One region of the Phyllobacterium sp. YR620 genome, then DNA from elsewhere that is predicted to be linked to it. Evidence: predicted binding sites of a transcription regulator. Region 1 holds the regulator's gene; each other region holds the start of a gene.
The links. Region 1 encodes PhoB, which activates phosphate uptake and scavenging genes when phosphate is short. Its sites were predicted from a motif close to TGTCATNNANCTGTCAT; they were not measured.
Positions count from the first base shown of each region.

Region 2: BLR72_RS16330 (inorganic phosphate transporter) is a predicted target of PhoB. The motif match lies at 4,049-4,065, and genes of this name have one in related genera.
Region 3: BLR72_RS10250 (YdcH family protein) is a predicted target of PhoB. The motif match lies at 3,220-3,236, and genes of this name have one in related genera.

Region 1 covers NZ_FNJP01000001.1:1,078,579-1,084,059, forward strand. Annotated here, with positions in the region: gene pstC (phosphate ABC transporter permease subunit PstC) at 1-163, shown strand, start outside; gene pstA (phosphate ABC transporter permease PstA) at 160-1,476, shown strand; gene pstB (phosphate ABC transporter ATP-binding protein PstB) at 1,547-2,320, shown strand; gene phoU (phosphate signaling complex protein PhoU) at 2,343-3,068, shown strand; gene phoB (phosphate regulon transcriptional regulator PhoB) at 3,087-3,773, shown strand; gene BLR72_RS05065 (metal/formaldehyde-sensitive transcriptional repressor) at 3,930-4,208, shown strand; gene dmeF (CDF family Co(II)/Ni(II) efflux transporter DmeF) at 4,205-5,146, shown strand; gene arsC (arsenate reductase (glutaredoxin)) at 5,227-5,481, shown strand, end outside.
Region 2 covers NZ_FNJP01000005.1:19,001-24,481, reverse strand. Annotated here, with positions in the region: gene BLR72_RS16345 (aldehyde dehydrogenase family protein) at 1-561, shown strand, start outside; gene BLR72_RS16340 (SDR family oxidoreductase) at 609-1,358, shown strand; gene BLR72_RS16335 (oxidoreductase) at 1,493-2,335, shown strand; gene BLR72_RS16330 (inorganic phosphate transporter) at 2,394-3,992, opposite strand; gene BLR72_RS16325 (beta-ketoacyl-ACP synthase III) at 4,134-5,258, shown strand; gene BLR72_RS16320 (NAD(P)/FAD-dependent oxidoreductase) at 5,262-5,481, opposite strand, start outside.
Region 3 covers NZ_FNJP01000002.1:710,677-716,157, forward strand. Annotated here, with positions in the region: gene BLR72_RS10230 (NAD(P)H-quinone oxidoreductase) at 1-868, opposite strand, end outside; gene BLR72_RS10235 (DUF1192 domain-containing protein) at 964-1,149, shown strand; gene BLR72_RS10240 (MFS transporter) at 1,261-2,517, shown strand; gene BLR72_RS10245 (ArsR/SmtB family transcription factor) at 2,595-2,858, shown strand; gene BLR72_RS10250 (YdcH family protein) at 2,978-3,157, opposite strand; gene BLR72_RS10255 (YdcH family protein) at 3,384-3,587, shown strand; gene purE (5-(carboxyamino)imidazole ribonucleotide mutase) at 3,692-4,189, shown strand; gene BLR72_RS10265 (5-(carboxyamino)imidazole ribonucleotide synthase) at 4,186-5,265, shown strand; gene ykgO (type B 50S ribosomal protein L36) at 5,431-5,481, shown strand, end outside.

The DNA of each region.
Region 1 (5,481 bases):
AATCACTGTCAAGATCGTCAACCAGCTGACGGGAGACCTTGAGTTCAATTCGCCGCAAACCCTCGTCGCCTTTGCACTCGGTCTCACGCTCTTCTTCATCACGCTTGGCATGAACATTTTCGCGCTCTACATCGTCCGCAAGTATCGGGAGCAGTACGAATGACCGACATAGCCCTCAATCCCGCTGCTGCATCGGCACGTCCCGCCCGGCGAGACATTGGATTAAAGCGCCGCTACGCTGCCGAACGCAGGTTCAAGCTCTATGGCATCGCAGCGATAGCGATCGGCATCTTCTTTCTCATTGCGCTGCTGTTCTCCGTGTTCTCCAACGGCTACACCGCATTCTGGCAGACCGAGGTCAATCTTGCGATCAATCTCGATCCGAAGATCATCGATCCGGACAATAAGCGTGCCACCGATCCAAACGTGCTTCTGACCGCCAATTATCCGGTTCTCGCCCGCAATGCACTGGCGGAAAAGCTGGGGGTCGCCCAAACCGACAAGCCCGGCTTGCGCGAACTCGGCAAGCTTTTCTCCGATGGCGTGCGCGGCCAGTTGCGTGAGCTCGTCGTTGCAAATCCTAATCTCATCGGCACTACGCAGAATGTCTGGGTGCTTACGGGCGCCGACATCGACTCCGCGTTCAAGGGCCAGATCGATCTCAGCGTCGACCAGTCGCGCCGCAAGGTTTCGGACAAGCAGGTCGAATGGATGAACAAGCTGAAGGCTGACGGCGCCATGGCCCAGCGCTTCAACACCGGTCTCTTCACCTATGGCGCGTCCAGCCGCCCCGAAACTTCGGGTCTCAGCGTCGCCCTCATCGGTTCGCTCTACATGATGCTGATCGTGCTCGGCCTCTCGCTGCCCATCGGCGTTGCCGCCTCGATCTACCTTGAGGAATACGCCAAGAAGAACCGCCTGACCGATATTATCGAGGTCAACATCAATAATCTTGCGGCGGTCCCGTCGATTGTCTTCGGTCTGCTCGGCCTCGCAGTCTTCATCAACTTCCTGCATATGCCGCGCTCGGCATCGCTGGTCGGCGGTCTCGTGCTGACACTGATGACGCTGCCGACAATCATTATCGCGACGCGCGCCGCGCTGCGTGCCGTACCCCCGTCCATCCGCGCGGCGGCGCTTGGCATTGGCGCATCGAAGACGCAGATGGTTTTCCATCACGTCCTGCCGCTCGCCGCACCCGGCATTCTGACCGGTACCATCATCGGCCTGGCGCATGCCCTCGGCGAGACCGCGCCGCTGCTTTTGATCGGCATGGTGGCTTTCGTCGCCAACAATCCGGTAACGCCGCTCGATCCTTCGACGGCATTGCCCGTGCAAATCTACATGTGGGCCAACGAAGCGGAGCGCGCCTTCGTCGAGCGGACGTCCGGTGCTATCATCGTGCTGCTTCTCTTCCTCGCGGTCATGAACATCACGGCCATCCTTCTGCGTCGCCGCTTCGAGCGCCGCTGGTAACTGTTCGAGAGAGGACCTAGTTATGAACCTTATGACGGAACGAAATCTCGAAAAGGCGGTAAACGACAAGATGAGCGCCCAGCCCAACGCAATCAAAATGCAAGGCAAGGAAGTCACTGTTCACTACGGCGACAAGCAGGCCTTGTTCGGTGTCAGCCTCGACGTGCCGGAAAAGATGGTCACGGCGCTGATCGGCCCTTCGGGCTGCGGCAAGTCGACGTTCCTGCGCAGTCTCAACCGCATGAACGACACCATCGAAGGTTGTAAGATCGGCGGCAAGATCACGCTCGATGACGAGGATATCTACAATCCGAAGATCGACGTCGTCGAACTCCGTGCCCGGGTGGGCATGGTGTTCCAGAAGCCCAACCCTTTCCCGAAGTCCATCTTCGAGAACGTTGCCTATGGACCGCGCATTCACGGACTCGCGAAGGGTCGCCACGAACTTGATGAAATCGTTGAAAAAAGCCTGCGCCGCGCCAGCCTTTTCGACGAGGTGAAGGATCGCCTGCATGAGGCTGGCACCGGTCTGTCCGGCGGCCAGCAGCAGCGCTTGTGCATTGCCCGCGCCATCGCCGTCAGTCCGGAAGTGATCCTCATGGACGAGCCGTGCTCGGCGCTTGATCCCATCGCCACAGCAAAGGTGGAGGAACTGATCGATGAATTGCGCGAAAACTACACCATCGTCATCGTTACCCACTCGATGCAGCAGGCAGCGCGCGTTTCGCAGCGCACGGCCATGTTCCATCTCGGCAATCTTGTCGAGGTCGGCGATACGGAAATGATGTTCACAAGCCCCACCGAGAAGCGCACCCAGGACTATATCACCGGACGCTTCGGCTGACGCAGGAACGAGGACAAAGCACATGACCGAGTTGCAGCACACTGTGCGCTCTTACGATGACGAACTGAAGTTCCTGACGCACAAGATCGCCGAGATGGGTGGTCATGCCGAACGCATGGTCGAACAGGCGGTCGCCGCCATGGTCAATTCCGACAATGCGCTGGCGCAGCGCGTTATCTCGGACGATCTGATCCTCGACGCCGGTCAGCGCGAGATCGATGAAAAGGCCATCACCATCATCGGCAAGCGCCAGCCGATGGCGATCGACCTGCGTGAAGTCATCGGGACGATCCGCATTTCCTCCGATCTCGAGCGTATCGGCGATCTCGGCAAGAACATTGCCAAGCGCGTCGTTGCCGTGACCGATACCCGCCAGACGCTCTCGGTCTACCGCGGCTTGCAGACAATCGCCGAACTTGCCTTGACGCAGCTGAAGGACGTGCTCGACGCCTATGCGACGCGCTCGGTACAGCAGGTGAACATTGTGCGCGAACGCGACGACGAAATCGACGCGCTCTATACGTCGCTGTTCCGCGAATTGCTGACCTACATGATGGAAGATCCGCGCAACATTTCCGCCTGTACGCATCTTTTGTTCTGCGCCAAGAATATCGAGCGCATAGGCGACCACGCCACCAATATTGCCGAGACAGTCTATTACATTGTTACCGGTTCGCAACTGCCGGCGGAACGTCCCAAGGAAGACCAGACACATACTATTATTGTGGATGAAACGACCGAGTCCTAATTCAACTGAAGGCTTGATATGGCAATAGCTCCCAAAATCACCGTTGTGGAGGACGAGGAAGCCCTGAGCGTCCTCCTCCGGTACAATCTTGAAGCTGAAGGCTATGTTGTCGAGACGATCGCACGTGGCGACGAAGCGGAAATTGCGCTGCGCGAGAACGTTCCGGATCTTCTGATCCTCGACTGGATGCTGCCTGGCCTGTCGGGCATCGAACTCTGCCGCCGCCTGCGGGCGCGGCGCGAGACCGAAATCCTGCCAATCATCATGCTCACCGCCCGCGGCGAGGAAAGCGAACGCGTTCGCGGCCTTTCGACCGGTGCCGACGACTACATGGTCAAGCCGTTTTCGACGCCTGAACTCCTGGCGCGCATCAAATCCATGCTTCGCCGCGTCAATCCGAGCCTGCTTTCGCACGTGCTGAGCTTCGGCGATCTCAAGCTCGACCGCGAACAGCACCGCGTTTTCCGCAAGGAGCGCGAGCTAAAACTTGGCCCGACGGAGTTTCGGCTGCTCGAATTCCTCATGCAGTCACCCGGACGAGTCTTTTCGCGCGGCCAGTTGCTCGATAATGTCTGGGGTGCGGACATCTATGTCGATGATCGCACAGTTGACGTCCACGTTGGTCGCCTGCGCAAGGCGATCAATATCGGACGTTCGATAGATCCGATCCGCACCGTACGTGGCGCCGGCTATTCGTTCGGCTGATTCTCAATTATTGTGGTTCTAACAAGGGCGTCGCATCAGCGCTAGATGGCTGATGCGACGCCTTTTGGTATTTTGTAGTCCGCCGACAACGCCTTGCTCAAAGTCTCCACAGCCTGGACTTGAAATTCACGCAAATATAGGGTAGGGGGCTATATTATGTCTCATACCACCAAGGAAAAACCAAAACTCCTCGCAAGGATCCGTCGTCTCAAGGGGCAGATGGAGGCCGTCGAGCGTGCGCTCGAAGCGGAAATGTCGTGCGGTGACATTTTGAACCTGGTGGCGTCGGTGCGCGGCGCGGTAAACGGCCTGATGGGTGAACTCATCGAGGACCATATCCGCATGCATGTCGTCGATCCCGGAACCGAGACGGACAGCGAACGCGCCAAGGGCGCAGCGGATCTCATCGACGTTGTAAGGATGTATCTGAAATGAGCCACGATCACGCGATCCATTTGCCTCAAGGCACGCATGCCCATGTGTTTCTGGGCGACGATCACGAGCGCAACGAACGACGCACCTGGTTTGTGATCGCGCTGACCGCGACGATGATGGTTGCGGAGATCGTGGCGGGAACGGTTTTCGGCTCGATGGCGCTTGTCGCCGATGGCTGGCATATGTCGACACATGCTGCCGCGATTTTGATCGCGGCGTTGGCCTATCTCTATGCAAGGAAGAATGCCAGCAATCCGCGTTTCACCTTCGGCACGGGAAAATTCGGCGATCTCGCAGGTTTTGCCAGCGCTGTGATCCTCGCGCTTATTGCACTGCTGATCGGCTGGGAGAGTTTCCTACGCCTTGCCAACCCGATCTCGATCAGTTTTCCGCAGGCGATCTCCGTTGCCGTGCTTGGCCTTGCCGTCAACCTTGTTTGTGCCTGGCTCTTGCGCGACGACCATAGCCATCATCACCACGGTCACCATGGCGATAACCATCATCACCACGGTCACGATCATAATTTGCGTGCCGCCTATCTGCACGTTCTTGCCGATGCGCTGACGTCCGTCCTCGCCATCATCGCCCTTCTCGCGGGCAGCATTTACGGCTGGCTTTGGCTCGATCCGGCCATGGGAATAGTCGGTGCTCTTGTTATCGCCAGATGGTCATGGAGTCTCATCCGCGATGCGGGCGGCGTGTTGCTCGACTATGTCCCTCAGGGTGAAGACCTGCCTGATGAAATACGTGGCGCCATCGAAAAGGAGGGCGACGTGATTACCGACCTGCACGTCTGGCAGCTTGGCCCGGGGCATCACGGTGCCATTGTTTCGCTTTTGAGCGACGATCCGAAAGCGCCGTCGTCCTATCGTGCCAAACTCGCACATATCCATGAGTTGTCGCATGTGACCGTTGAGGTAGAGCCGAAGGCCGCGTAAATATCGATTCTGGTGGGTCACACGCTGAGCTTTGAAGACCCCACGTGCGACGAACGTTCGAATAGCCGGGAGCCCATGTGATGACCGTCACGATTTACCACAACCCGAAATGCGGTACCTCGCGTAATACCCTCGCCATGATCCGCAATGCAGGGATCGAGCCGGTGATCGTGGAATATCTCAAGACGCCGCCGAGCCGGGAAACCCTGAAGGAAATGATCAGCCGGGCTGGTCTTAGCGTGCGCCAGGCCTTGCGCCAAAAAGGTACGCCCTATGCCGAGTTTGGCCTCGACAATGCTTCGTTGGACGACGATGCGCTTCTCGACGCGATGATG
Region 2 (5,481 bases), on a different contig from region 1:
ATCTATCGTGAGGTTGAGGGCGCGCTCGCCGAACGCTTTAGCAAACTTGTCGCCGGCCCGCACGATGCCGATCTTGACCTTGGGGCCGTGATCAATCCGGCGCAGAAGCGCCGCATCGATTCCTATGTTGCCGGGGCCGTGGAGGCCGGCATCGAAATCGTTGCGCGCGGGTCAATTGCTGCTGCCGCGCCGGCGGCCGGTTATTACGTGGCGCCCGTGCTCTTCGGTTCGGTCGATCCCTTGGCGGTGATCGCACAGGAGGAAGTGTTCGGTCCTGTCCTATCGCTCCTTGCCTTTGACGATGAGAGCGACGCGATTAGCATTGCCAATAATACTGAATACGGCCTTGTCGCCGGGGTTTGGACGCGGGACGGCGCGCGTCAGCATCGCGTCGCCAAGCGGGTCCGCGCCGGGCAGGTCTTCGTTAACGCCTATGGCGCTGGGGGCGGCATCGAACTGCCCTTCGGCGGTTTCAAACGATCCGGCCATGGCCGCGAGAAGGGTTTCGAGGCGCTTTACGATATGTCGGCGACCAAGACGATCGTTTTCCGCCACGATTGACCGCAAATATCAAGCAATTCCAGCAATGAGCATATCCAGGAGATGAAATGACCCGTTTGGCAGGCAAGACAGCAATCATCACCGGCGCAGCGTCAGGGTTCGGCGAAGGGATGGCAAAGCGCTTTGCCGAGGAGGGCGCCAATGTCGTCGTGGCCGACCTCAATCTCAAGGGTGCGCAAAAGGTTGCCGCAGCTATCGGCGCGAAGGCTATTGCCGTTCATGCCGACGTGACGCGCAAGGACGAAGTAGAGAGCATGGTCCAGGCGGCAGCCGACCAGTTCGGCCGCATCGACATCATGGTCAATAATGCCGGCTTCACCTACCGCAACGGGTCGATGCTCGACGTCGACGAGAGCACATTCGATCTTATCACCGGCGTCAACATGAAATCGATCTACTATGCAGCGCTCGCCGTCGTTCCGATCATGGAGGCGCAGGGCGGCGGCACGATTATCACCACGGCGTCGACGGCGGGATTGCGGCCGCGGCCGGGCTTGACCTGGTACAACGCTTCCAAGGGATGGGCAATCAGCGCTACCAAGTCCATGGCCATCGAGCTTGCACCCAAAAAGATCAGGGTGAATTGCCTCTGCCCTGTGGCAGGCGAAACGCCGATGCTCGGGTTGTTCATGGGCGAGGACACGCCGGAGAAGCGCGCGCAGTTCAAGGCGACCGTGCCTCTCGGACGCCTGTCGACGCCGCTCGATGTTGCCAATGCTGCGCTGTGGCTTGCCTCGGACGAAGCGGAGTTCATAACCGGGGTTGCGCTTGAGGTGGATGGGGGACGTTGCATCTGAACGATGAACTCAGGTTGCATCAAAACTTGAATCAGTTGCCGGGTGGTCTACATTGCACGCGTAGTCCAGCTTTTCCCACGGCGCTCCTCTGATCCGTTTGGACCCTGCGGCGCCTCATCATCAAGGACATCATCATGACATCCAAACCTGTCTGGTTCATCACTGGCTGTTCAACCGGTTTTGGCCGCGAACTCGCGCGGCACACGCTTGAACTCGGCTATCCGACCGTCGTCACCGCGCGCAACCCGGCGCATGTCGAAGAACTTGCCAAAGACCACAAGAACAATGCCCTCGTCCTGAAGCTCGATGTGACTAAGGCCGAAGAGATTGCCAGCGCAGTCAAGGCGGCGCACGAGCATTTCGGTCGGATCGATGTGCTCGTGAACAATGCCGGCATCGGCTATTTCGGCTCGCTCGAAGAGAGCGACATGGATGAAGTGCGCAAGATGTTCGACATCAACGTCTGGGGTCTCGCCAACATGACGCGCGCGGTCCTGCCTGTCATGCGCAAGCAGCGCTCCGGGACGATCGTCAATATTTCCTCGCAGGGCGGTCTCATCGCCAATGTCGCCGTCAGCTTCTATGCAGCAACCAAGTTCAGCGTCGAGGCTCTTTCGGAATCGCTGTCGAAGGAGGTGGCGCCGCTCGGCATCAAGGTCCTGATCGTCGAGCCCAGCGGCTTCCGCACCGACTGGGCGGGGCGCTCGGCCAATGAAGTACCGGAAACGATGGAGGACTACCGGACCACCGCAGGCGCGCGGCTCGATATGCTGCGCAAGGTCAGCGGCAACCAGCCAGGCGATCCGGTGCGGGCGGCAAAGGCGATCGTCCAGGCTGTGGAGGCGGAAAATCCACCGCTGCGTCTTCTCCTCGGCAAGGAAGCGCTAGAAAATGCCCGCAAGAAGATCGGCGAACTGGCGCGCGATTTCGACGCCTGGGCCGAGGTGACCGTCGGCGCGGACGCGCCGAAAGCCTGATTGACCACGACGATGGCCGGCATGGCCGGCCATAATTTCTCGTTTGAGGCCAGTTTTATCAGATCAGATGACGCAGGATCACGAACAGCGTGAACGACAGGGCGATCGAAACGGGCAACGTCAGCACCCAGGCCATCAGCAGATTACGCACGGTCGACATCTGCAGTCCCGATCCGTTCGCAACCATCGTTCCAGCCACGCCCGACGATAATATGTGCGTCGTGCTCACCGGAAGGCCGAGCGTATCGGCAGTGAAAATGGTCCCCATGGCCACCAGTTCGGCAGAAGCGCCCTGGCCGTAGGTCAGGTGGGTCTTGCCGATCTTTTCGCCGACGGTCACGACGATGCGCCTCCAGCCGACCATGGTTCCAAGCCCGAGCGCCAGCGCCACGGCCACCTTGACCCAGGTTGGGATGAACTTCGTCGCATTGTCGATCGCCTGGTGATAGGTCTTGATGACGGCAAGGTCCGCCGCTTCCATCGGCAGCAGCTTCTTCTTGTCGATCAGCTTGAGCGCTTCACCCGCAAGATACATGTCGTTGCGCGTGTTGCTGACCATGCCGGTCGGCACATTGGCGGCCGAACCGTAGGGCGAAATGCTCGCATTGGTATCGACGATGAACTGCTGTAGCGCGACAGTCGTGGCATCGCTCCAGGTTTTGGTTCGCACGGCCTCGCTGACGACGGCGTGCGCATCCGCCACGACGACCCCGGGCTTTTCGTATTTCTGGAGAACGGCGCCGGCCTGCGTCGCAGCGGCCTTGTAGGCGTCGAGATAGTTGATGTCGGGGGTCCTGTTGAGTGCAAAGGCGGTCGGAACAACGCCGATCAGGATGAGCATGATCAAGCCCATGCCCTTCTGGCCGTCGTTCGAACCGTGGGCGAAACTGACGCCGGTGCAGGTGAAAATCAGCATTGCACGAATCCACAGCGGCGGCGGCGTATTGCCCTTGGGCGCCTCGTAAAGCGCCTTGTTCCTGATGAATAGCTTCATGGTGAGAAGCAGGAGCGCCGCCGCGCCGAAGCCGACAAGCGGAGAAATCAGCAGCGACATGCCGACTTCGGTCGCTTTCGACCAGTCGACGCCGCTGGTTGCCGTGCCTGTCGGCGCGACGAACTGGTTGGCAAGGCCGACGCCGACGATCGAGCCGATGAGCGTATGCGAGCTTGAGGCGGGCAGACCGAAATACCAGGTGCCGAGGTTCCAGATGATCGCGGCCGCCAGCAGCGAGAAAACCATGGCGAGGCCGGCGCTCGAACCCACCTGCATGATCAGTTCGACCGGAAGCAATGAAATGATGCCGAAGGCAACCGCACCGCTTGCGGTCATCACACCGAGGAAATTGAAAAAGCCCGACCAGATCACGGCGAATTCCGCCGGCATCGAATTGGTGTAGATGACCGTCGCGACCGCATTGGCGGTATCGTGGAAACCGTTCACGAACTCAAAGCCCAGCGCCGTCACGAGGGCAAGACCGAGCAGGATCCACGGCACCGCGACGGCACTGGTCAAATCCTGCGTTAGCGACCAGCCGACATAGATAAGGCCGGCGATCAGGATCGCGACGACCGCATAGTTGGGCAGATTGCCGAGGCTTCTGGGTTTTTCGAGAGGGTGTTCGCTGAGGCTCGTTGCCGCCAAATTCTCCGCCGTCATAGCCAGTTCCCCTACCAATCCATCATCGAAATATGGGGAAAGCCTATGGCCCGTCGATGAACCTCTTATGACAATACGGGATTACTTGCGCCGGGCGCCGGGAGTCTCTATCGGTTTTTGGAAAGAAACACTGGAAGCGCCATGCATAAGGTCGTCATCAGCGGTACGGGCGTTTTCACGCCTGAACAGTCCATCAGCAACGCCGAATTGGTCGAGGCGTTCAACACCTTTGCGACGCGGCAGAATGAACTTCATGCCGACGAGATCGCGGCGGGAACGCGCGAGCCAATCGCCATGTCGGCCGAAGATTTCATCGTGCGTGCATCGGGCATCGAGCGTCGCCACGTCCTCAACAAATCGGGGGTGCTCGATCCCGAAATCATGCATCCGGTCTTGCCGGAACGCCGCGACGACGAACTCTCGGTCATGGCGGAAATGGCGGTGCAAGCCGCAACGGACGCGCTCGCCAAGGCCGGACGCACCGCCTCGGAAATCGATGTGGTCATTTGCGCCGCCTCCAACCACGAGCGGCCTTACCCTGCCATCGCCATCGAGGTGCAGCAGGCGCTCGGCATCGAGGGTTTCGGCTTCGACATGAACGTCGCCTGTTCGTCGGCGACCTTCGGCATTCAGGCGGCGGCAGACATGATCCGTTCAGGCTCGGCCCGCGCTATCCTCATGGTCAATCCCGAAATCTGTTCGGCCCATCTCGAATGGCGCGACCGGGATTGCCACTTCATCTTCGGGGACGTCTGTACGGCGGTCTTGCTCGAGCGTGCCGATCTTGCGACGGCGCCCGATCGTTTCGAAATCGTGTCGACCCGCTGCCTCACCCAGTTTTCCAACAATATCCGCAACAATAACGGGTTCCTGCGGCGGACCCGCGAAGGCCATATGAGCGACCGGCGCGACATGCTGTTCCGCCAGGAGGGCCGCAAGGTGTTCAAGCAGGTCGTGCCGATCGTCGCCGACCTTATCCTCACCCACCTTGCCGACGAGAACATTGCACCCGCGCACCTGTCCCGCCTCTGGCTGCATCAGGCCAATAAGGGCATGAATGATCTGATCGGCGTCAAGGTGCTGGGGCGCGAGCCGCAGCCAGGCGAACAGCCGAACATCCTGCAGGACTATGCCAACACGTCGTCGGCCGGATCGATCATCGCCTTCTCGAAATTCTCCGACGATCTCGCACCCGGCAGCCTAGGCGTCATCTGTTCCTTCGGCGCCGGTTATTCTGTCGGCAGCGTGATCGTCAGGAAGGTATAGCTGCTAGACCCGGTCCATCAGCGCGTACCAGCTGAGCGCCAGAAACAGCAGCGGCGCCCGTAATGTGCGCCCGCCGGGAAATGCCGGGACCTTTAGCTCTTCCAGAAGCTTTAGCCGGTCGCGATTGCCGGCTACGGTCTCCGCATAGAGCTTGCCCACATAGTTGGCCAGCATCACCCCATGGCCGGAATAGCCGCCGGCCGAGATCACATTCGGCATCACC
Region 3 (5,481 bases), on a different contig from region 1:
TGGTCTCAAGCGCCCTTGCGATACCCGCCTTGAACTCCACGGGCCTGTTGCGCAGGGTTGACCCTGTATGCGTGAGGCGTTTCACCATCAGTTTGGAAATGTCGCTCGTCGCCTTGGCTCCATGCAGAAAGGCAATCTGCACAATCCGCCCATCAAGCGCGGCGGCTTCGTAGTTGCGCTCGATGTAATCACCGCCGACCATATCGAGGATGAGATTTGCACCCTTGCCCTCGGTCGCATCCTTGACCGCCTTGACGAAATCTTCCTCGCGATAATTGATGGCATGGCTGGCGCCGAGCTTGAGGCAGGCCTCGCGCTTCTCCTGCGAGCCGACAGAGGTCATGACCGAGGCGCCGAACGCGTGTGCGAGCTGAATGGCTGTCGTGCCGATGCCGGAGGAGCCGCCATGCACGAGGAAGGTTTCGCCTTCCTTCAGCGCGCCGCGTTGGAACACATTGTGCCAGACCGTGAAGTACGTCTCCGGAATGGCGGCCGCCTCGATATAGCCGTAGCCGGCCGGGATCGGCAGCGCGTTGGTTTCGTGCACGCTGCAAAACTCGGCGTAACCGCCGCCGGCAACGAGCGCGGTCACCCGTTCCCCTATTCGAAAGCGGGTAACATTTGCGCCCACAGCGACGATATCGCCGGCAATTTCAAGTCCCGGAATATCGGAAGCGCCGGCCGGAGGCGGGTAGTGACCCTGCCTTTGCAACACGTCCGGACGGTTCACGCCTGCGGCCTTGACCTCGATCAACAACTCGCCCGGACCTGGCTCGGGGACGCCGCGTTTTCCTGCCTTCAGCACCAACGGCCCCCCTGGCTGGGTGATCTCGATTGCCGTCATGGTTGTCGGAATTTTTTCGGCCATGGAGCTGTTCCCTTCGATCGATTCGCCAGAATGATTTGCAATTCCAAGTGGTTGGGCTGTATCTTCGTATATTAGAGCTTATCTTGGAGGAAATGATGTCAGTTTTCGACGAAGAGCCAAGACGCAAGGTCGTTCACGACATAGGGCAGGATCTGTCGCTGCTGTCGGTTTCCGAACTTGACGAGCGGATAGCCCTGCTGCGGACTGAAATCACACGCCTTGAAGAAGAACGTTCCCGCAAGGGCAACAGCAAGGTCGCGGCCGAAGCGCTCTTCCGCTAAGTTTTGATAGTCTCCGGGTAACAAAACAGGGATGCCATGAAGTTACCCTATTGCTCCATGAAACGAACCCGGTGCCGGCGGAGTTAGCGAGTCGGTTCCTCCCTCATTCTCATGCAAGGTCTTGCCGTGTTTCGTTCGTTCATCCAGGTCTTCGCGCTTCTTTGCGGTACATCGTTTCTTGTCATGGCGTCCGGCCTGCACGGCTTGCTCCTGCCACTGCGCGGCGGTGCTGAAGGCTTCTCGACGACCTCGCTCGGCCTCCTCGGGACGGCCTGGGCAGGGGGCTTCATCACATCCTGCCTGCTTGCGCCCCGCCTGGTGCGGCGGGTGGGCCATGTGCGGGCCTTCAGCGCCTTTGCCGCGATCGCGGCAATTGTTGCGCTGTTCACCGGGATCCTTGTCGAACCGATAGCGTGGATCGCCCTGCGCGCCCTGACCGGCTTTGCCATGGCGGGCTCCTACATGGTTATCGAAAGCTGGCTGAACGAGCGGGCGACGAACTCCAATCGCGGCCAGATTTTCGGCCTCTACATGGTAGTCAACTTCGCGTCCATCACTGTTGGCCAGATGATGATCGGCTTTGGCGACGTGCGCTCGGGGACGTTCTTCATGCTGACCGGCATCCTCTTCTGCCTCGCACTGATACCGACCGCCATTTCGACCGCCAGCAGTCCAAAACCGCTGACGGAAGTCCAGCTCGACCTCAGGGCACTCTACCGCAATTCGCCCGTGGCTTTTCTGGGCTGTATCCTCATCGGTGTGGCCAACGGCGCGTTCGGTACGCTCGGTGCGGTCTATGGCGCCTCCACGGGCATTTCGACAACCGAGATCGCCTTGATGATGAGCGCTTCGGTCATGGGCGGCGCCCTGATGCAGATCCCCGTCGGCCGCATGTCCGACCGCACCGACCGGCGCTACGTCCTTGCGATCGTTGGCGGCGCAGCTGCTGTGATCGGTCTTCTGATCTTCCTCATATCGCCGCACAATGCCTACGTTATCCTGATCATGACGGCGATCTATGGGGGGCTTGCCTATGCGCTCTATCCTGTCGCTGTAGCCCATGCCAACGACTTTGCCGACTCGGCAAATTTCGTCAAAGTCACGAGCGGCCTGCTGCTGCTCTACGGCTTTGGCACGATGCTCGGTCCCATCCTCGGCGCCCTTGCCATGGAGAGCATTTCGCCATCGGCGCTCTTCGGCGTCACAGCGCTCGCGCATGTTCTGATCATGACCCATGCGATTATCCGCTCGCGCATGCGCGCGCCCGTGCCGATAGAGCTCAGGGACAATTTCAAAACTGCCGGTGCCGAGCGGGTAACGCCGGAAAGCGTGCGGCTTGACCCGCGCGCCGAAAACCCGGCGGAATAGGCGTTTGCGGGCCTCTGGAGGTTCGCTCGACAACGAAATCCGTTGACAATGCGCTTCGTTTAAACCGACTATTCTACATGGTCGAGACGGATGCCTTTACAGCCATTTCAGATCCCAACCGCCGTTACCTCCTTGAGGAACTTCGCCGCGGGCCAAAAACCGTGAACGAGCTTGCGCTCGGGCTGCCGATCTCGCGGCCAGCGGTTTCCCAGCACCTGAAAGCGCTACTCGATGCGCGCCTCGTCAAGGTGAAATCGGAGGGCACGCGCCGCATCTACGCCGTCGATGACAGCGGTTTCTTTCACTTGAATTTATGGCTCGACCAATTCTGGAGCGGATGAGACGACTCTCATGGGCGGGCAAAGAAAAACCCGGTCCCTGCGTGAAGCGGAGACCGGGCTCTTTTATCGCTGCCATCGCGGCGCTGGGTAGCTGCCGGATGGAATTTCGTGGGACCTTCCTAGTGGTGGGTGACGGCTAATTTCAGCCTTTCGATCTGTTCTTTCAGCATAAGCTTGCGACGCTTCAAATCGCTTATCATCAGGTCGTCGGAGGCGGGACTTAACAACGCATCAGCAATCTGCTTTTCAAGCGCTCCATGCTTACGTTCAAGCGTTTCAAGATGAGACTCAATGGCCATCCGGCTTCTCCCTTGGTTTGTTGCCCAACTCGTACGTGCTCCACTTGCCGCGCGGCAAGTATGTGACAGAGCCGTGACAGTCTGCCACCACTTTAAGCAATTGTCGAATTTGTTTCGTAGGATTTTCTTGTGGTGTAAAATGTGATATGGCGACGTGCTGGCGAGGACAGAATTGCCTGCAACCAGTCACTAGCTTCTATTACAGCGAAATATCGGGAATCACTGCATGTCCGATCAGGATCAGGCTGACATTCGATTGGCAGTCGCAAGATTGAAACAAGAACACATGGACTTCGATGCCGCCATACAAGCAATGATCCAGGTGGGCTGCGACCAGCTTCGCATCCAGCGCATGAAGAAGAAGAAGCTCATCATCAAAGACAAGCTCATCGAGCTCGAAGACAAGATTACCCCCGATATAATTGCCTGATTGCAAGAACGGCAGGCACCTGTCCGCGAGTTAACTTGCGGGGGACAACCTTTTCCTTTAATCCGGCCTACTCCCACACCGCCTCGTATTTCAGAGGATGCTCAATGCCAGATAAACGCGCTGACGTCGCAATCATCATGGGAAGCCAGTCCGACTGGGCCACCATGCGTCACGCCGCCGAAACGCTCAATGCGCTCGGCATTTCCCATGACGACCGGATCGTCTCGGCACACAGGACACCGGACCGTCTCGTCGCCTTTGCCAAAGGCGCGCGCGAGGATGGTTTCAAGGTCATTATTGCGGGCGCCGGCGGCGCTGCACATCTTCCCGGGATGGCAGCCTCGATGACTGCTTTGCCCGTGTTCGGCGTTCCGGTCGAATCGAAGGCTCTGTCGGGGCAGGACTCGCTGCTGTCAATCGTGCAGATGCCTGCAGGTATCCCGGTCGGGACATTGGCGATCGGGCGGGCTGGCGCCGTCAATGCAGCATTGCTGGCCGCGGCGGTCCTGGCGTTGAACGATACAGCACTTGCGGTACGGTTGGATGAATTCCGGCAGGCGCAAAGCGACAAGGTTGCTCTGCGGCCTTCTGACGAGGCATGAGCATGATATCACCAGGTTCGACAATAGGCATTATCGGCGGCGGGCAGCTTGGGCGCATGCTGGCGATGGCGGCGGCGCGGCTTGGCTACCGGACGGTGATCCTGGAACCCCAGGGCGATTGTCCTGCAGGTCAGGTCGCCAACCAGCACATCCTCGCGGCCTATGACGAGCCGAATGCGCTCGAACAACTCGCCGAGGTCAGCGATGTCATTACCTACGAATTTGAGAATGTGCCGGTGGATGCAGCGGAAACGCTGAACGAGACAAAAAGTGTGTTTCCCCCGCCCGAGGCGCTCAAGGTTTCGCAGGACCGCGTGGCGGAAAAGCGCTTTCTTGCCAAGGTCGGCATCCCGACGGCGCAATGGCGCATCGTCGAAGGCGAAGGCGATCTCGAAGCCGCGTTGCTGGCGTTCGATGGCAAGGGCATATTGAAGACACGGCGCTTCGGCTACGACGGCAAGGGCCAAGTCAAGTTCACCGGAGCCAAGGGCGAGAGTGCGAAGGCCGGCTACGCGGCAATCGGCGCGGTGCCCGCCATCCTCGAGGCGATGGTCGATTTCACGCGTGAAATCTCGGTAATCGCCGCGCGCGATCAGGAAGGCAACATCAAGGTCTACGACATCGCCGAGAACGTACATAAAGACGGCATTCTCGCGACTTCGACCGTCCCTGTATCGGTCTCATCCACCATGGCCGGGCTCGCTGCCGATGCCGCGCGCAAGCTGCTGGAAGGCCTGAATTACGTCGGCGTCGTCGGCGTCGAGTTCTTCGTTCTTGCCAACGGCACCCTGCTCGCCAATGAATTTGCCCCGCGCGTGCACAATTCCGGCCATTGGACGGAGGCTGCCTGTGCCGTCTCGCAATTTGAACAGCATATCCGCGCCATCGCCGGCTTGCCGCTCGGCGATACAAGGCGGCATTCCGACTGCGTGATGGAAAATCTGATCGGTGACGATATCGACAAAGTGCCGGAACTCCTCAAGGAGCCCGGTGCAGTCGTGCACGTTTACGGCAAGGCGGAAGCGCGCCCCGGCCGCAAGATGGGCCATGTCACGCGCATCAGCAAAAGACTTTAGCTGGACAAATAAGCGATTGAGCGCGGAATCATGCGATGAATCGCCAGCGGGGAGTTGACATTCGGGGTAATCATTGGCTATTTCCCGGCCACGTGTTTCCGGCGCGCTGCTCAGGCGCGCTTTTTATTGGTGCCCGGTTTCGGGCGTAAAGATACCGGTGCTGAAATGAAGATCAAGAACTCGCTCAAGGCTCTCAAGGCCCGTCATCGTGACAAT